Regions from separate parts of the Pseudarthrobacter sp. PvP004 genome, predicted to be linked through region 3. Evidence: riboswitches for the same ligand, from Rfam matches in the RefSeq annotation. Region 3 holds a riboswitch; each other region holds the start of a gene.
The links. Region 3 has a riboswitch for thiamine pyrophosphate ahead of thiD (bifunctional hydroxymethylpyrimidine kinase/phosphomethylpyrimidine kinase). Riboswitches for the same ligand answer to the same signal wherever they lie in the genome.
Positions count from the first base shown of each region.

Region 1: it holds a riboswitch for thiamine pyrophosphate, as region 3 does, so the genes downstream of both, J3A64_RS20970 (ECF transporter S component) here and thiD (bifunctional hydroxymethylpyrimidine kinase/phosphomethylpyrimidine kinase) in region 3, are expected to answer to the same signal.
Region 2: it holds a riboswitch for thiamine pyrophosphate, as region 3 does, so the genes downstream of both, thiO (glycine oxidase ThiO) here and thiD (bifunctional hydroxymethylpyrimidine kinase/phosphomethylpyrimidine kinase) in region 3, are expected to answer to the same signal.

Region 1 is NZ_JAGINL010000001.1:4,590,900-4,596,451, reverse strand. Features, by position in the region: gene J3A64_RS20990 (penicillin acylase family protein) at 1-761, shown strand, start outside; gene J3A64_RS20985 (GNAT family N-acetyltransferase) at 824-1,423, shown strand; gene J3A64_RS20980 (energy-coupling factor transporter transmembrane protein EcfT) at 1,420-2,214, opposite strand; gene J3A64_RS20975 (ABC transporter ATP-binding protein) at 2,211-3,803, opposite strand; gene J3A64_RS20970 (ECF transporter S component) at 3,803-4,423, opposite strand; TPP riboswitch at 4,501-4,637, opposite strand; gene J3A64_RS20965 (NUDIX hydrolase) at 5,078-5,552, shown strand, end outside.
Region 2 is NZ_JAGINL010000001.1:629,278-634,829, reverse strand. Features, by position in the region: gene J3A64_RS02920 (DUF3107 domain-containing protein) at 1-102, shown strand, start outside; gene J3A64_RS02915 (hypothetical protein) at 140-442, shown strand; gene J3A64_RS02910 (4a-hydroxytetrahydrobiopterin dehydratase) at 513-866, opposite strand; gene J3A64_RS02905 (thiazole synthase) at 897-1,712, opposite strand; gene thiS (sulfur carrier protein ThiS) at 1,716-1,952, opposite strand; gene thiO (glycine oxidase ThiO) at 1,949-3,217, opposite strand; TPP riboswitch at 3,210-3,328, opposite strand; gene thiE (thiamine phosphate synthase) at 3,356-4,027, shown strand; gene J3A64_RS02885 (ferritin-like fold-containing protein) at 4,058-4,726, opposite strand; gene J3A64_RS02880 (TM2 domain-containing protein) at 4,883-5,552, shown strand, end outside.
Region 3 is NZ_JAGINL010000001.1:1,069,151-1,074,702, reverse strand. Features, by position in the region: gene rpmA (50S ribosomal protein L27) at 50-313, opposite strand; gene rplU (50S ribosomal protein L21) at 376-684, opposite strand; gene thiD (bifunctional hydroxymethylpyrimidine kinase/phosphomethylpyrimidine kinase) at 1,062-2,609, opposite strand; TPP riboswitch at 2,600-2,698, opposite strand; gene J3A64_RS04885 (ribonuclease E/G) at 2,861-5,552, opposite strand, start outside.

The DNA.
Region 1 (5,552 bases), 3.5 Mb from region 3:
CCGTGGATGCCATGCAGGCCATCCACACGGACACCTTGCTGGGTCCATGGCCGTTGTTCCGGTCAATGCTCACCGGCCTGAACGCCGACGACCTGTCCCTCGAAGCCAAGGAGCTAAGGGCTCTCTTGGTGGAATGGGATGGCTCGATGGATGCAAGCAGCCATCACGCCGCCGTTTTCGCTGCGTGGCGTGGTGCGTTAGTCCAGCGACTGGCACGGCATCCCGCGCTTACGGCGTTGAATGAATCCACAGGCTACTCGCCGCTGTTCGGGCCGTGGTTGTCGGTGACGTCCCGCATTGGTTTTGCGCTGGAGACCCTGCTGGCTCGCGGCTCCGAATTCGGCATCAACGGTGGAGTGGAAGCTGCGGCAGCGCTCGAGGTTGCTGCACTGGAAGAAGCCCTCCTGGACGGTGCTGTCTGGGGTGAGCGGCACAAGCTTCTGGCCGTGCATGTCCTCCCGGGCACGCTCGCGGCATCGGCACCCGTTGCTGACCTAAGCGGGGACACCGGGTGCGTCCTCTGCACCGAGAGCCTCCCCGGTGTAGATGACCGAAGCTTCCGCGGACCCGTAGCCCGTTACGTCTGGGATCTGGCCGATCGGCGCAATAGCCGTTGGATCGTTCCCTTCGGAGCGTCGGGCAGGCCGGGCCACCAGCACTTTGCCGATCAGCTCCCGCTCTGGACTGCCGGGGAACTCGCTCCAGTGGTCACTGACTGGTCCGTTCTGACCAAAGACACCCCTGAGCAAACACCCGCCTGACTCAAGACCCGCCTGCCCATTCCCGTCCCCTACATCAGCCTGCATCAGCCCCGAAGGAAGCCATGACCACCACCACGCAGGACTTCTCCGTCCGCACCACCGTCTACGCCGAGGACCTCGAAGGATGGGGTGCGCTCCGGATTGTTCCGCTGATTCCCCGCGAGGACATCGATCTCATCTTCGAATGGGTTACCCAGCCCCGCGCCAAGTTCTGGGGAATGACGGAGAACTCCCGCGAGGAGGTCCTGGGGATCTACGAGTTCCTTGACTCGCTGGATACCCACCACGCGTTCCTGGCCACCTTGGACGGGGAGCCGTTGGCCCTCTTCCAGACGTACGAGCCCCTGCATGATCCCGTGGGCGAGGCCTACCCCGCCCGAGAGGAAGACATCGGCATGCACCTGCTGCTGGCCCCTGCCACGCGGCCCATTCCTCACTTCACCCCGCGCCTGGGCACGTCCTTGATCAAGTACATGTTCTCCCTGCCGGGCAAGGACCGGATTGTGGTGGAGCCGGACTCCCGCAACGCCAAGGCCCTGCGCCGCTTGGAAGCGACGTGCTTTGAGCTGGGACCCATCATCCAGCTTGCCGAGAAGGAAGCCCAGTTGGGTTTCCTGACGCGGGCAGGCTTCGATGAAATCCAGCAGCGTCCCGCGCGCTAGCGCCAGACGAAGCTCCAGGTTCCCGCGCCCACTGCCGTCAGGACCGCACCGGCTGAGATAACCAGTCCTCCAAGGACTACCCACGCATCCAGGAGGGAATAGGTGGATTCCCGCGCCCACGTCCTTTGACCACCGCCGAAGCCGCGCGCTTCCATGGTCACCGCCAACCGCGACGCCCGCCGAACAGCCTGAACCAGCAACCCGAAACTCTGGCCGAGCGTGGCCTTCAAACGCTGAAAAGGGCTGCCTTGGGAACCGACTCCGCGGGCACGGCGGGCCATTCCGATGGTTTGCCACTCCTCTGCCATGAGGCCCACCAGCCTCATGGCAGCGAGGGATCCGAGGACGAAGCGGTGCGGCAGCCTGGCCTTCTGCGCCAGCGCGTCGGCCAGGTCTGTGGGATCGGTGCACGTCATCAGCAAGATCGCTGGCAACGCAATCGCCAAACCGCGGAGCATGAAACCAAGCCCCAGCTCAAGGGAGCCTTCGCTGATGGACCAGAGCCCGACGTCGAGCAGTACAGCGCCGCTGTCCGCCGCCACGATCGCGGTGCTCCAGCCGCCGATCGCGGCCGCGATGATCAGGGGCCAGGCCCGCTGCCATAAAAGCCTGAAAGTGAGGCCGGCCAACGGGAAGAGCGCCAGTTCAGCAATGAGTGCCGTTGAGGCCGAGACCCAGTCAATGGACAGTGCCAGCGCAAGGGATATGAGGAAGACCGCTACGAACTTGGCCAGAGGGTTGGCACGGGTCAGCAGGGAGTGGTTTCCGCGAATATTCAGTGCGTCCCTCATGCTGCGCCGGCTTCCTGATGGGTGGCTCGGCCCTCCGTGATCGGGCCTAGCCGCAGTTCTGTGCCGCCGAGTACGGCACTGAATTCCTGATCGTGGGTCACGGAGACCACCGCGGTTCCAGCGTCCAGCAACTCGGAAAGGAACGACGCCAATTCTGCCCACGTGTTGGCGTCCTGGCCGAACGTGGGCTCGTCCAAGACAAGAACCTTCGGATGTGCCGCGAGCACCGTGGCCACCGAAAGCCGCCGCTTCTCCCCGCCGGACAACGTGTACGGGTTGGCGTCCACAAGATGCGTCAGCCGCAACCGCTCCAACAGTTCATCCACGCGTTCCTCGCCATGGCCCAGATGCTTCGGACCGAACATGAGTTCATCCAGGACCTTGCCCGTGACGAACTGGTGCTCAGGCTCTTGGAACACCGTCCCGATCCGAGAGATCAAACGGTCCGCTTTCCACTTGAACGGGTCAATGCCCGCGCCTTCGGAAAGCTCGACGGCGGCACTCACCTTGCCGTCCACAGGCGCCAAAAGGCCAGCCAACGTGAGCGCGAACGTGGACTTGCCCGCACCGTTTGGGCCCGTAATGGTCAGTGCCTGGCCAGCTCTTACCTGCGCACGGATGCCCGTTTGCACCGGCATGGGCGGGATGGTTTTGAACCCTTTGCGCCGTGGCTTTTCACGGGAAACAGAAAGGTCCTGGGCTGCGAGGAGAAGCTGCGCGGTGTCGGGCTCATTGTGCCGCCCCCGGGTTGCCGGGACGTACCCGGGCACCCAGACGCCTGCCGACATGAGCATGGTGCGGGCCTCGGAAAGGACCTGGTCCGGAGGGCCGTCCAAGAGGACGCCGCCCGTGACCCGCCCGGCCCCTGCGGCCGCGCTGGACCCTGCGGCCGATCCCGGCTGCAGGACCACGATCCGGTCCACCAGGTCTTTCCACACAGAGACGCGGTGTTCCACCACAACCAGCGTGGCACCTGTCTTGTCCAGGCAGCGCCCAACAGCATCCCGGACCTCCAGCACACCTGCCGGGTCCAGGTTGGCTGTTGGTTCGTCCAGAAGGATCAGGCCGGGGCGCATGGCCAAAATGCCCGCAAGCGCGAGGCGCTGCTTCTGGCCCCCGGAGAGTGCCGCCGTCGGGTGATCCAACGCCAGGCCGCCACCCGCGGCGGTACGCAACCCGACGTCGTCGAGCGCTTCATGGACGCGGGACCAGATTTCGTCCCGCGGAACTGCAAGGTTCTCCGCGCCGAAGGCGACGTCGTCGCCAACCCGCGACAAGACCACCTGCGTTTCCGGATCCTGCTGCATCAGTCCGGCACGGCCACGCTGCTCGCGGGGCGCGACGCCGTCGATCAGCAGGGAGCCGGTCTCATCCGAGTCGTCTTCCTCATCCCCCAGCACCCCGGCGAGGGCGTGCAGGAGGGTCGACTTGCCGGCGCCCGAAGGGCCCAGCAGCAGAACCCGTTCCCCCGGTTCGATCCGAAGGTCCAGGCCTTGAATGGCAGGCTGGGCCCGGCCGGCATGCCGCCATCCCCAGCCCTCGGCGGAGATGGCGGCAGGCCGGACCGTGCCGCTTTGCGTGGCGGACATCAGTTGAAGACTGGCTCCGAAGCGGCCTTGCGCGAGGCGAAGGAGCTCAGCACCCCGGTCTTGGCGAGGCCGCGCGTCGCAACCCAGGAGAGGGCGCCGGCGATGATGGCACCGGAGATCGTGGTGAAGGTGATGTAGGCCAGCTTGTCGATGGCCTCGTAGGCGATGTTCCAACCCCATGGCAGGAAGGAGTCGTTCAGGCCGCAGAAGAGGCCCGCGCCGGCGCCCGCAAGGAGCGCGGTGGGCAGGTTGAACTTCTTGTACCTGAAGGCGGCGAAGATGAGCTCGGCGCCCAGGCCCTGCAAAACGCCGGATATCAGCACCGTGGTGCCGTACTGCGAGCCCATGATGAGCTCACCGGTGGCGGCGACGGCTTCGCAGAACAGCGCAGCACCGGGCTTGCGGATAATGAGCATTCCCAGGACCGCGGGAATCATCCAGCCACCGGCAATCAAGCCTGTGAGCGGCGGATACGTCGCGTTCATGGGGATGGATACCAGTGCCGCGCCCTGGGACCATGCCCAGAAGATCACGCCGCCGGCGATGGCGATAAGAGCCGCCACAACGATGTCTACAACGCGCCAGTTATAACTGGCCTTCTTCACGTTTACCGTGGTCATTTTCTGCCTCCTGAGGTTACAGGAGGGGAAAGTGCTCCCCGGATCCCGGGTCCGGCTCGCGCCGTCCGCATCCGGACACTCTGAGAAGCTCGACTCCCTTGCGCCGGTACTAACCGGATCAGGTTCGAGGGTCTGCGGCTGTCCGCACTCTCAGCGCCCTCGCGTCTCCTGCATCTCTGCAGAGTCCGACGGCGGCGCTCCCCTGTCGTTATCAAATCTGCCCTGATGGGCTGGTTCAGTTTACACCTGAGTCCGTGGCGGGCGCTGCGGTCCAGTCACAATCGCCTTCCCGTCCTTGAGGTGCCCGCTGCCAAGCGCGTTGCGAGGCCCGCTCTACACCTTTCCCGCACGCCATTCCCTGCACACCAGGCCTAACAACGAGACGGGGGTGCGTTGCGAGGCCCGCTCTACACCCCTCCCCCACGCCATTCCCTGCACACCAGGCCTAACAACGAGACGGGGGTGCGTTGCGAGGCCCGCTCTACACCCCTCCCCCACGCCATTCCCTGCACACCAGGCCTAACAACGAGACGGGGGTGCGTTGCGAGGCCCGCTCTGCACCTTTCCCGCACGCCATTCCCTGCACACCAGGCCCCACAACAGGACCTGAGAGAATGAATCAGCAGACTTCACCGCGGCAAAGGGGCACATTTCATGACGGACATCTCCGGCTCGGGACTTACAGACACCAACGCCGTGGCGGAACCCCGCCTGGCAGCGAGCGTCATCCTGCTCCGCGACGCCTCGGACGGCCTCGAAGCCTTCGTCCAACACAGGGTGAGCACCATGGACTTTGCCGCCGGAATGGTGGTCTTCCCTGGCGGACGCGTCGATGCCGCCGATCAGAGCGGGTGGGACTACCCGGCGGAGCTGCTTCAACGCCACGCAGCCGACTGGAACCAGAGCTCCCTGAGCGCGGATCCGGGAGCAGCAGCGAAGAACGCCGGGACGGTACTCGCTGCCGCCATCCGCGAGGTTCAGGAGGAGGCCGGACTCACCATCGATGCCTCCGACCTCCGCCCGTGGGCCAACTGGATCACCCCCACGGACATGCCCAAACGCTTCGACACGTTCTTCTACGTTGCCAAGCCCTCTCCGGGAGCCACGCCGCAGCACCAAACCACGGAAG
Region 2 (5,552 bases), 440 kb from region 3:
ACTGACGAAAAAGGCCGCCAGATCATCGTTCCCGGCAACGTCCTGGGCTATGTGGAGATCGGCGCCGAGGAAGTTCGCCGCGTAGGTTTCGGCGCCCTCTAAGGTTTCCCACGTCTCGTCCGTCCGCTAAGGAGTTTTCATGCTTTCTCTCGTCGTGGTGGTTCTGGCCACCATTGCCACCGGTTTCATTGTGTGGGCCAACGACAAGCGGCACGGCAAGTACGGGATCGCGTTGCCGGCCGGCGTCTCAGCAGCTGTGGGCACGCTGAGCTGGATCGCCTTCATCAGCGCAGGTTTGGGCTACCAGCCGGGCGCAACCTGGATTCCGTGGGTCCTGCCTATTGTGCTCGGCACTGCTGCGGCGGTTGCCGTGGTGCTCTTCCTCGGCCGGACCCGGACCCAACACGACACTGCGGCGCTCACCAAGGCGCTGCGGCTTTAGTGCTTTAGTGCTTTAGGCAGAGTGACCGTCACCCAGGGGTGACGGTCACTACTGTTTTAAGCCACTGTCACTACTGATTTAACCCACTTTGCGACGCCGGATAGCGCTCAGGCTGTGCGGTGGCACCCAAGCCCGCTGCAGCTTCGCTCACCGCGGCGGCCGCGGCAATGTCACGATTGGTCACCTGCCCACCCGCATCGTGGGACACATAGCGAAGGAAGACCCTGTTGTACCGCCATTCCAAATCCGGATGATGATGTTGTTCCTCGGCGAGCTGTCCGATAGCCGCAATGAGCGCAAGCGCGTCCGCCGCCGTCGAAGTTTTGTAGACGGTCACCAGGCCCTCCTGATACTTCCAGTCCGGAAGGTCTCCGAGGGCAGCATTGATGGCTGCCTCAGCCAGTTGCTCATCCTTGGCTGCCATGACTGCCCCTTCTATTTCGGAGAACCCAGGTCAGAGGAACTCTGCCCGGCCCTCCATCGCCGAGGATGCGAGCGCATGCTCCCGCCGTGGAATCCGCCCTGCCTGCTTGGCCAGCCTACCGGCGATCACAGCGTGTTTGAAGGCTTCCCCCATCTGTACCGGGTTCTGAGCCCGGGTTACAGCAGTGGCCAGCAGGACGGCGTCGCAGCCTAACTCCATGGCCAACGCGGCATCGGAGGCGGTTCCGATTCCCGCGTCGAGGACCACAGGTACGGAGGCCCGGGACACGATGAGTTCAATGTTGTGCGGGTTCAGGATGCCGAGGCCTGTTCCAATGGGTGATCCCAGGGGCATGACAGCGGTGGCACCCAGGTTTTCGAGCCTGAGCGCGAGCACGGGATCGTCATTTGTGTAGGCGAAAACCTTGAAGCCGCGGTTCACCAGTTGTTCCGTTGCATCCACCAGTTCCACGGCGTCGGGCAGGAGCGTGTGTTCGTCGGCGATGACTTCCAGCTTCACCCAATCGGTCTCCAGGGCTTCCCGTGCCAGTTCAGCAGTCATCACGGCGTCCTTGGCAGTAAAGCAGCCCGCAGTGTTGGGAAGGACCCGGATGTTGTGGTTCACCAGGAGCTGGAACAGCGATCCCGTTTCGGCTGGGGAATAGCGGCGCATGGCCACGGTGGTGAGCTCGGTCCCCGACGCCAGGAGCGCTGATCCCAGGCCATCGAGGCTCGGCGCGCCTCCGGTACCCATGATGAGCCGGGAACCGAATTCGACACCGTCGATCACCAGCGCGTCAGTGGAATGAACGTCAGTGGTGCGAACGTCAATGTTTGCTGTTGTCATGGTTCAGCCTCCTTGGACTGCTGTTACGAGTTCGAGTTCGTCTCCGTCGGCCAGGGCCGTCACGGCCCATTGGCTGCGGGGCACCACCTCGGAGTTACGTGCGACCGCGACTCCCAGCTTGCCGCCGTCGGCCGCTTGTCCGCGAGGGTCCAAGGCGCGGCCGGTGATCGCTGTGACCAGGGTGCTGACGGATGCGTCATCGGAGACTGCGTGATCGGTTCCGTTGAGTTTGATGTTCATGCTGTTTCCTTGGTGGGAGCGTGTGCGGCTGGTGTAAGAACTTGGGGAACTGAAGCGTTGCCCGCGAAGCGATCAGGCAGGAACGGAGTCCATCGAGGGTCCGTTGTGCCGCTGATGAGTTCGCCCACGATTCTGGCGGCCACGGGAGTCAGGAGCACACCGTGGCGGAAGAAACCTGTGGCGATCACCAGGCCGTCAGTGTCGCCGTGGGGACCGCTGACCCGTCCGAGCAGGGGGGCGTTGTCCGGGGTTCCAGGGCGGGCGCGGGCGGTTGCTTCAAGGAGTTCCAATTCCGCAACTGCGGGGACCAGGGCTTGGGCATCCCTCAGCAGCTGGTAGACGCCGCCGGCAGAGACCGCGTTGGAAGACGCTGACAATCCGTCTTCGCGTTGCGTCGCCCCAATCACCACGGTTCCGTCATCCCGGGGAACTATGTAGACGGGAACGCCTCGAACCATCCCCCGAACAGTGGACGTGACCAAGGGCCGGAGGTTGTCGGGGACGCGAAGCCGGAGGATGTCGCCATAGACCGGCCTCACCGGAAGGTTCAGTCCCTCAGGGAGCCCCGACAGTTGGGATGCCCCCAGCCCGTTGGCCACCACGGTCTCCGCGGCGCGGACCACGACTCCGGATTCGAGTTCCACTCCGGTGACCCGCCCGTCATCCCTCAGCACACCGCGTGCCGGGGAAGGAACGGCGAATCCGTCATCGGCCCCGGACACCCAGGAACCGTCGTCAGGTGAATGGTTTGCTAATCCAGCCAGGAGGCATGCGGCGAGCTTTCGCGGATCCACTTGGTGGTCGGCGGGAATATCGAAAGCGCAGGAAATCTGTGGGCTGAGGAGCGGCTCGCGTTGCCTCGCGTCCCGCAGGGCCAGAGGTTCAACTCCCAATCCAGCTGCGAGCTGCACGGACCTCAGGTCTGCGAGCGCCCTGCGGTCGGCTGCGTCGGCACCCACGGCGAGGGTCGGCGTCGTGCGGTATCCGCTGCCCTCTCCACCCACGTGCAGTCCGTCCACGAAGGAAGGCCACAGCCGCGAAGATTCGACCATCAATTCCAGGAGGTCTCCCTCCTGATAATGCAGTTCGCTGACGGGTGCAAGCATTCCGGCGGCGGCGAACGTTGCACCCGAGGCCGGGACGGGATCGATCAGCGCCACTGAACGGCCAAGTCGCCGGGCTTCATGAGCGATGCCAAGGCCTATGATGCCGCCGCCAATGACGGCCACGTCTGCCTGGATGGGGGTATGGCGGGGACCTGCCATTCGTTTCCTTCCCTACGCCGGTACTAGCCGGATCAGGTCAAGCGGTCGGCGCTGAAGCCCTCTCAGCCGGACAGTCATATGACGAATGTCGCGGCTCCCGCAGTACGTGCCCAGTTTAGAGGAACTACTCTGGTTTCCATGACCCAGCCTGACGCCCTCGCCTCCGCCCGCCTCTATCTGTGCACTGATGCCCGTCAACGGCAGGGCGATTTCGAAGACTTTGTGGACGCCGCATTCGCTGGAGGCGTTGACATCATCCAGCTCCGCGACAAGACTCTGGAAGCTGCCGAGGAGCTTGAATTGCTGGCCGTTTTGCGGAGCGTCGCACAACGGCACGGACGGCTTTGGGCTGTCAACGACCGGGCCGATGTTGCCAGTATTTCCGGGTCTCCTGTATTCCACATCGGTCAAAAGGACCTGCCCCTGACGGCAGCGCGAACCCTCTTGCCGAACGTGACCGGCATCGGTCTTTCCACCCACACACAGGAACAAATCGATGCGGCAGTCGCCACCTCCCAGGGCCCCCTGGGACTGGACTATTTCTGCGTGGGTCCGGTCTGGGCAACGCCTACCAAACCCGGCCGCTCGGCGGTGGGGCTGGACTTGGTCACATATGCCGCAGAAGCGGAAAAGCGTTCGGGCAATGCTGTGACACTTCCTTGGTTCGCCATTGGTGGCATCGACCTCAGCAACGTTGAACAGGTAGTGGAAGCGGGAGCCAGCCGGATCGTCGTGGTCCGTGCCATCACCGAGGCAACGGACCCGACGGCGGCAGCCAAGTCGCTGCTGCAAGCACTGGACACCGTGTAGTTTCCCGCCGAATTCAAGCGGTCTTAGCCGCTACGCGGTCAGGCCAAGGCCTGTCATCCGGCGCCCGTGTTTATCGGCGAGTTCCGTCGTTAAGCTCCTGACCGCTGCACGCGCACCCCCGCCGCCTTTCAGCAATGGTCCCAGCAGGGGGTGTTCCATGCCGACGCGCTGCGCCTGCGTCAAAGCCTCCCCCACCAAGCGGCGACCCCACAATGCAAGGCGCGAGGCCAGGCGCGGGTCGTCAGCCAAGGCCCGCCTGATCAGGACGCGAAGGACTTCCGTGGCCTGGTCAGGGGAAGCGACGCGTTCAACGAAATGCCGCGTTGTTGGGTCGAGGAACATCGATACGGCCCTGTAGAAGTCCGATGACACCGTATCGATGACGTACGCCTTCATGACAGATTCGAACCAGTCCCCCGGTTTGGTGCGCTCATGGAAATGATCGAAGGAGCGCTGGAACGGCAGCATGGCTTGTTCCGGATCGACGCCCATCTCCGATAACCGGTCATTGAGGAGCGCAAAGTTGCCGTAGGCGCCCACGGCGATCTTCGCGAACACAGACCTGTCATGGAGGGTGGGGGCATAGCGCGAATCCAGGGAGAGGCGCCCGAAAGCGGATAGCTCGCCATATGCCATGGCTCCAAGCAACTCCGCGGAGAGTTGCCCGGCAGAGGCTGCAGCGTCCGGGGAGATGCCCATGGATCAAGACTATCCCTGGTGGGCCACAACCTCCCCGGGGTCGGGTTCCTGCTTCCAGTGCCATTCCTACTAGGCTGGCTCGAAGTGAGTTGACTGCCGCATGCCCCTCATGCCGTAGGTCCTCCTCCTCGCACCCACTTCACTGAAGGATTTTCAATGAGTCACCCCAGTTACCCACCCGCGCCGCAGAACGACGCCGGAGCAGGAATTCCGCAGGTGCCTGCCGCACCCTACGCTTACGGCGGCCAGTTCCAGGGTGGGGCACAGCCGGGCTACCAGCCCGGACCGGATTCAGGCCCCTACGGAACCCCGGTGGGAGCTCCGGCGAAGTCCTTCATGACCACATGGATCCTGGCCCTGCTCCTGGGTAGCTTCGGTGTGGACCGCTTCTATCTGGGCAAGATCGGTACCGGAATCGCGAAGCTGCTCACAGCCGGCGGCTTCGGTATCTGGTCCATCGTTGACCTCATCATCACGCTGACGGGAAACGCCCGGGACAAGCAGGGCCGTCCGCTTGCGGGTTACCCGGAGAACAAGAAGAAGGCATGGATCATCACCATTGTCGTCTGGTTCGCGGGCCTGATTGTCGGAATCGTGTCCACGGTGTTGTCGTTGACCTTTGTTGCTGCTGCAGTCCAGGGTGCAGGCACCGATGCCCCGGTCCTGCCGTCGGCCTCCCAGGAGGCACCGGCACCGTCGTCGGGCACTGCCTCTGATGACGGTTCCTTAACCGTCACCATGTCCGAGGGCAACACCGTGAAGGTCAGCCTCCTGAACTCCGGTTACACCACCGAAATTCCCGGGATGTCCTACATGAAACCGACCA
Region 3 (5,552 bases):
AACGGTGGAGCGGGCCGCTTGGCCCGCTCCACCGGTTCAGAACTTGTTGTTACTCTGCAGCTGCAGCAGCAACGATGTTCACTACGCGACGGCCGCGGCGAGTGCCAAACTCAACCGCACCGGCCTGAAGAGCGAACAGGGTGTCGTCGCCACCGCGACCTACGCCTGCACCGGGGTGGAAGTGGGTTCCACGCTGGCGAACGATGATTTCGCCGGCGGAAACTACCTGACCACCGAAGCGCTTGACGCCCAGGTACTGTGCGTTGGAGTCACGCCCGTTGCGAGTGGAACTCGCGCCTTTTTTGTGTGCCATGTGAAATGCCTGCCTCTAAATTTCTGGGGAAACTGAAAAACCTGAACAGCGGGTAACGGAAGTTACGCGATGCTGGTGATCTTGATCTTGGTCAGTTCCTGACGGTGACCCTGACGCTTCCGGTAGCCGGTCTTGTTCTTGAACTTCTGGATGACGATCTTCGGACCACGGAGGTCCTCGAGGATCTCAGCCGTGACCTTGACGTTGGCCAGTTCCGCAGCTGCGGAGGTGACCTTCTCGCCGTCAACCAGGAGCAATGCGGGCAGCTCAAGCGTGCTACCGGCTCCACCGGGGACGCGGTTCAGCGTTACGTAGTCTCCAACGGAAACTTTTTCTTGGCGGCCGCCTGCGCGGACAATCGCGTACACCACTTGGGTACTCACTTCTCTCGACGTTTATTACAAAATTTGCGTGCGGAACCTTCAACCGGAATCAGGCCTGGTTCGCGCTGTGCCTCAACGCCGTGGACTTCTGATCGAAGTCCGCGAGTCATCCCATGAACAATTCCAAGGGGCATAACCCAAGTGTTGGCGTAAGCACCGAAGATCAAGATTACGCTAGTTTGACCTTCAGCTGCAAATGAGGCCGGGTCCGGAGGCTACCTCGTGACTTGCGTCACGAGTTGTAACGGACTCTCCCGGCACCGTGCCCATACAGCCTACAGGTTTTCGGCGAGATTAACGCGATTCAGGCAGCGACGCGCTGACGTGTCTCCGCAGTTGCCCGCAAATGCATCCGAGGTAGCGGGCTAGCCGCGGCCGATGGAAGGCTGCGCAAACAACCGCGGAGCATCAAAAAACGCGGTCTCATAACGGCAGGACTGGATGAAAGCGTCCATCATGGCGGCCCGCTCCATCTCCGAACCCGCAATGGCCGCAGCATCCGTGAAATTGATCGCTTTCCGGGTTGCGGCAGCGAAGTCCTCGTCGGCGTAGGTCTTCAGCCACTCGGCATAGGCGTGATCTGCGGGGGCTCCGGCGTCTACATACGATGCATGAAGCTGCCGACCCACCTCCGCGTACAACCAGTAACAGGGCAGGATCGCCGCGAGCACCACCGCGTAGCTGCCGGAAGCCGACGTTGCCAGTAGATGATCCACATAGGACTTGGTGACCGGGCCGGTGGCCGTGGGGGCCTCCCTGGTGCTCAGCCAGTTCCTGTGCAGCTCCGATTCAACTTCCAGGCACTGCTGTGATGCCTTGGCCCAGAACAACTGCTCTTCCTCCGTGGGGGCCAGGGCCCCCGCACGCGCCAACACCCTGGAGTACCCATTGAGGTAGATCGCATCTTGGGCGAGGTAGTAGTTGAAGTCACGTTCCGGGAGTTCGCCCGATTGAAGTCCTTGAATGAACGGAAGCCCGTAAATGGATTCGAGCTCTGGACCGGCTTCCTTCCACAAGGTCGCAGCGAAGGCGCCCGGCTTGGATGCCTGCTGGAGGTGGTGGAAGTGATGCACGGGCCCGTTCCCCTGCCCCACCTCGAGGGCCTCAGAGGTTGTCAAAGCCCCCAGTAACCAAGACTTCGCTTCCTGCAGTGAAACTTCCCAGTCACCCGTGCGTGCCTGGACTGTAGCCAAGGCGGACGACAAGGAGCACCCGGTTCCGTGGCTGTTCCGCGTTTCGACCCGGGGACCTGTTATCTCGATCACGTCCCGTGACAGCATCCCACTGGTGTTCACCAGTGCATCAGGACATACCGGACCAGGCAGGTGGCCACCCTTGACCAGGACCGTGTTTCCGTACTCCGCTGCCAGCCGTTTGCCTTGGTCCAGCGCCGATTCCCATTCTGTTGCCTCCGGCTCCCCCAGCAACATGGCAAGTTCCGGAAGGTTCGGGGTGATCAGGTCGGCCAGAGGCAGCAGCGAACGCAAAGCCTTCTCCGCTGACTCGCGCAGGAGCCGGTCGCCACTGGTGGCCACCATCACCGGGTCCAGGACCACGACGGCGGGACGCACCTCTTCGATCCAGCCGCGGACCTCGTCTATGACGGCCGCATCGCCGAGCATTCCGATCTTGACGGCATCAATGGTGATGTCGCTGCTGATGGCGTCCAGTTGCTGTCGGAGGAACTGCGCGGGAGGGACATGGACGGCGATGACCCCCATGGTGTTTTGTGCGGTGAGAGCCGTGATGGCAGCCATTCCGTAACCGCCGAGTGCTGCGATGCTCTTCAGGTCCGCCTGAATTCCCGCGCCGCCGGAAGGGTCCGAGCCGGCAATACTCAGTACGCGTGGGGTTGCCCGGCCCGGGTTCGGAGCGTCGAGTGGGTACACAGCTGAATATGGTGATGCAGTCATGAGGACATCCCTTCGCCGGTGCTAACCGGACAGGTTCAACGGGTCTGGATCTCAGCCTGGCCCAACGCCCGGCACCCCGTGTCAGTCCCCAAGCCTAGCCGGGAAGCGACGTGGCGCGGGAACCGGACCACGTCGCGACCGGGATGTGACCACGGATGCATGGAATGCGTGGCCTGCGCGGACAAGAAAGGCCCTGCACAGCCCGCCGTTGGCAGATTGTGCAGGGCCCTCTCAGCTGGTGCTGTCCGGATTTAGAGCTCGGAGGCAGGAACTCCAACTCCGAGGATGATGGGCTCGTCGGTTGATGCCTTCTTGGCTTGTTCCGCGGGCACCTTGGCCTCATGGGCCGAGCCTCGGGGGGCCGAGGCCGTCACCTCATGGTGCTCGACGCTGGTTTCATTGGCCGCGCCTTGGGCCCGGCTGGCACTCCGGTTGCGGCGGCCACGACGACTACTCGAAGCCTGAACAGCCTCGGGAGCTTTTTCGGCACGGGCCGGCACATCAGCCTTCGGGGCATCAGCAGGCTCCGGCACGACCACCGGCGCGGCTTCTTCCGCAGGTGCCGGAGCAGCGCCGAGGTGCGAGAACGCCTCGGCCAGGAGGTCCAGGCTCATGGCAGGCTTGGCGGCCTGCGGTTCCTCGTGGTGCTCAACGAACGGCAGTGCTACTTCTTCGCCGCCGAAACGCAGGACCGGAGTAGACCTTGCTTCCTGGACTGCTGCTTCCCTTTTTTCTGCTTCGCGGGCAGTTGCTCCGGCTTCGCCGCTGGCGGCGGTACCGGATGCGGGGCTAACGGCCGGCTCGTGGCCCGCCGCCCTTGCCTGCTCCTCTGCGCGGTGAACTTCGTCGTCGTGCAGGTGGGCGGCGTGCGCTGCAGCGGCAATCGTCGCCAGGGCAGCCCGGGTTGCCTCAGCCTTGGCTTGCCGGGCGGGATCCTGCGCTTCGACCGGAGCCGAAGGTGCAGCCGGGGCGGACGTCGTCGTATGGACCTGCGCGGGGGCTTCGGCGATGGCCTGTCCCCCACCCTTGCCGCGGCGGCGCTTGCGTTCCGTCCGCGCTGCAGGCTGCTGTGCCTCGGCGTGCGGGCGGTGGTGCTCGGCGGCAACCACGTTGGCGCGGCGGTGTTCAACGGGCTCGTCGTGGGTGACAACGCCCCTGCCGGCGCAATGCTCGCACTGCTCACCGAAGACCTCAAGGAGGCCGGTACCCATACGCTTGCGTGTCATCTGGACCAAGCCCAGCGACGTCACTTCGGCCACCTGGTGCTTGGTACGGTCGCGGCCAAGGCACTCGACCATGCGTCGCAGGACGAGATCGCGGTTGGATTCCAGGACCATGTCGATGAAGTCGATGACGATAATGCCGCCGATGTCGCGCAGACGGAGCTGGCGAACCACTTCCTCAGCCGCTTCAAGGTTGTTCTTGGTCACCGTTTCTTCGAGGTTTCCGCCGCTGCCGGTGAACTTACCGGTGTTGACGTCCACCACGGTCATGGCCTCGGTGCGGTCGATGACCAACGAACCACCGGACGGCAGGAAGACCTTACGCTCCAGCGCCTTGTGGATCTGCTCGTCGATGCGCCAGGCAGCGAAAATGTCCTGGTCCTTGGTCCACTTTTCAAGGCGGCCCACCAGATCAGGGGCAACGTACGTGACGTAGGCCTCGATGGTGTCCCAGGCGTCGTCACCGGAGACGATCAGCTTGGAGAAGTCCTCATTGAAGACGTCACGGACCACCTTGATGGTGAGGTCGGGTTCGCCGTAAAGCAGTTCAGGGGCCAGGACCTTGGTGGACGAGGCCTGTCCTTCGATGCCTTCCCACTGGGCGCGCAGACGGTTGATGTCGTGCGTCAGCTCTTCCTCCGACGCCCCCTCAGCGGCTGTGCGGACAATGACACCGGCGTTTTCCGGCAAGCGGTCCTTCAGGATGCGCTTGAGGCGGTTGCGTTCGACGTCGGGAAGCTTGCGGGAGATGCCGGTCATGGAACCACCGGGTACGTAGACCAAGTAGCGGCCCGGCAAGGAGATCTGGCTGGTGAGCCGGGCCCCCTTGTGCCCCACGGGGTCTTTGGTCACCTGCACCAGGACGGAGTCGCCGGACTTCAGGGCGTTCTCGATCCGGCGTGGCTGGCCTTCAAGATTGACTGCGTCCCAGTTGACTTCACCGGCGTACAGGACCGCGTTGCGGCCACGTCCGATGTCCACGAAGGCAGCTTCCATGGAAGGCAGAACATTCTGGACCTTGCCCAGGTAAACGTTGCCGATCAGGGAATCCTGCTGGGTCTTGGAGACGAAGTGCTCAGCCAGAACACCGTCTTCCAGGACGCCGATCTGAATTCTGTCGTCGCGCTGGCGGACGATCATCTGGCGGTCCACCGACTCGCGGCGGGCAAGGAACTCGGCCTCGGTGATGACTTGGCGGTGGCGTCCGGTTTCGCGGGATTCGCGGCGACGCTGCTTTTTGGCCTCAAGCCTGGTGGAACCTTTGACGCCGGTAACGCGGTTGGACGGGGCTGTTTCCGTGATGGGGCGCGGTGCGCGGACACGGGTGACGGTGTTGGGCGGATCATCGTCCGAGCCGCCGGTCAGTTCAAGATCCTGGTCTCCGCGGCGGCGGCGGCGCCGGCGACGCGACGTGACGCCTTCTTCAAGGGCTTCGGCTGCCGGAGCTTCTTCGTCTTCGGACTCGGTGCCGTCCTCGGCCTCGTTCTCATCGCGTTCGGTTCCGCGGCGTCCACGACGGCCACGGCTCCTGCGACGACGACGGCTACCGGCGTCCTCCAGCTCGCCCTCAGCGGCGGCTTCGCTTTCTTCTTCTTCGGGCTCCTCGGCCTTCTCCTCCACCGGTGCAACGCGGGGAACAGTGGTGAGGTCCGGGGCCTGGAAGATCATGGAAGTGATGGAAACCGGCTCCATGAACAGCGAGGTGGACGCAGCAGGAGCG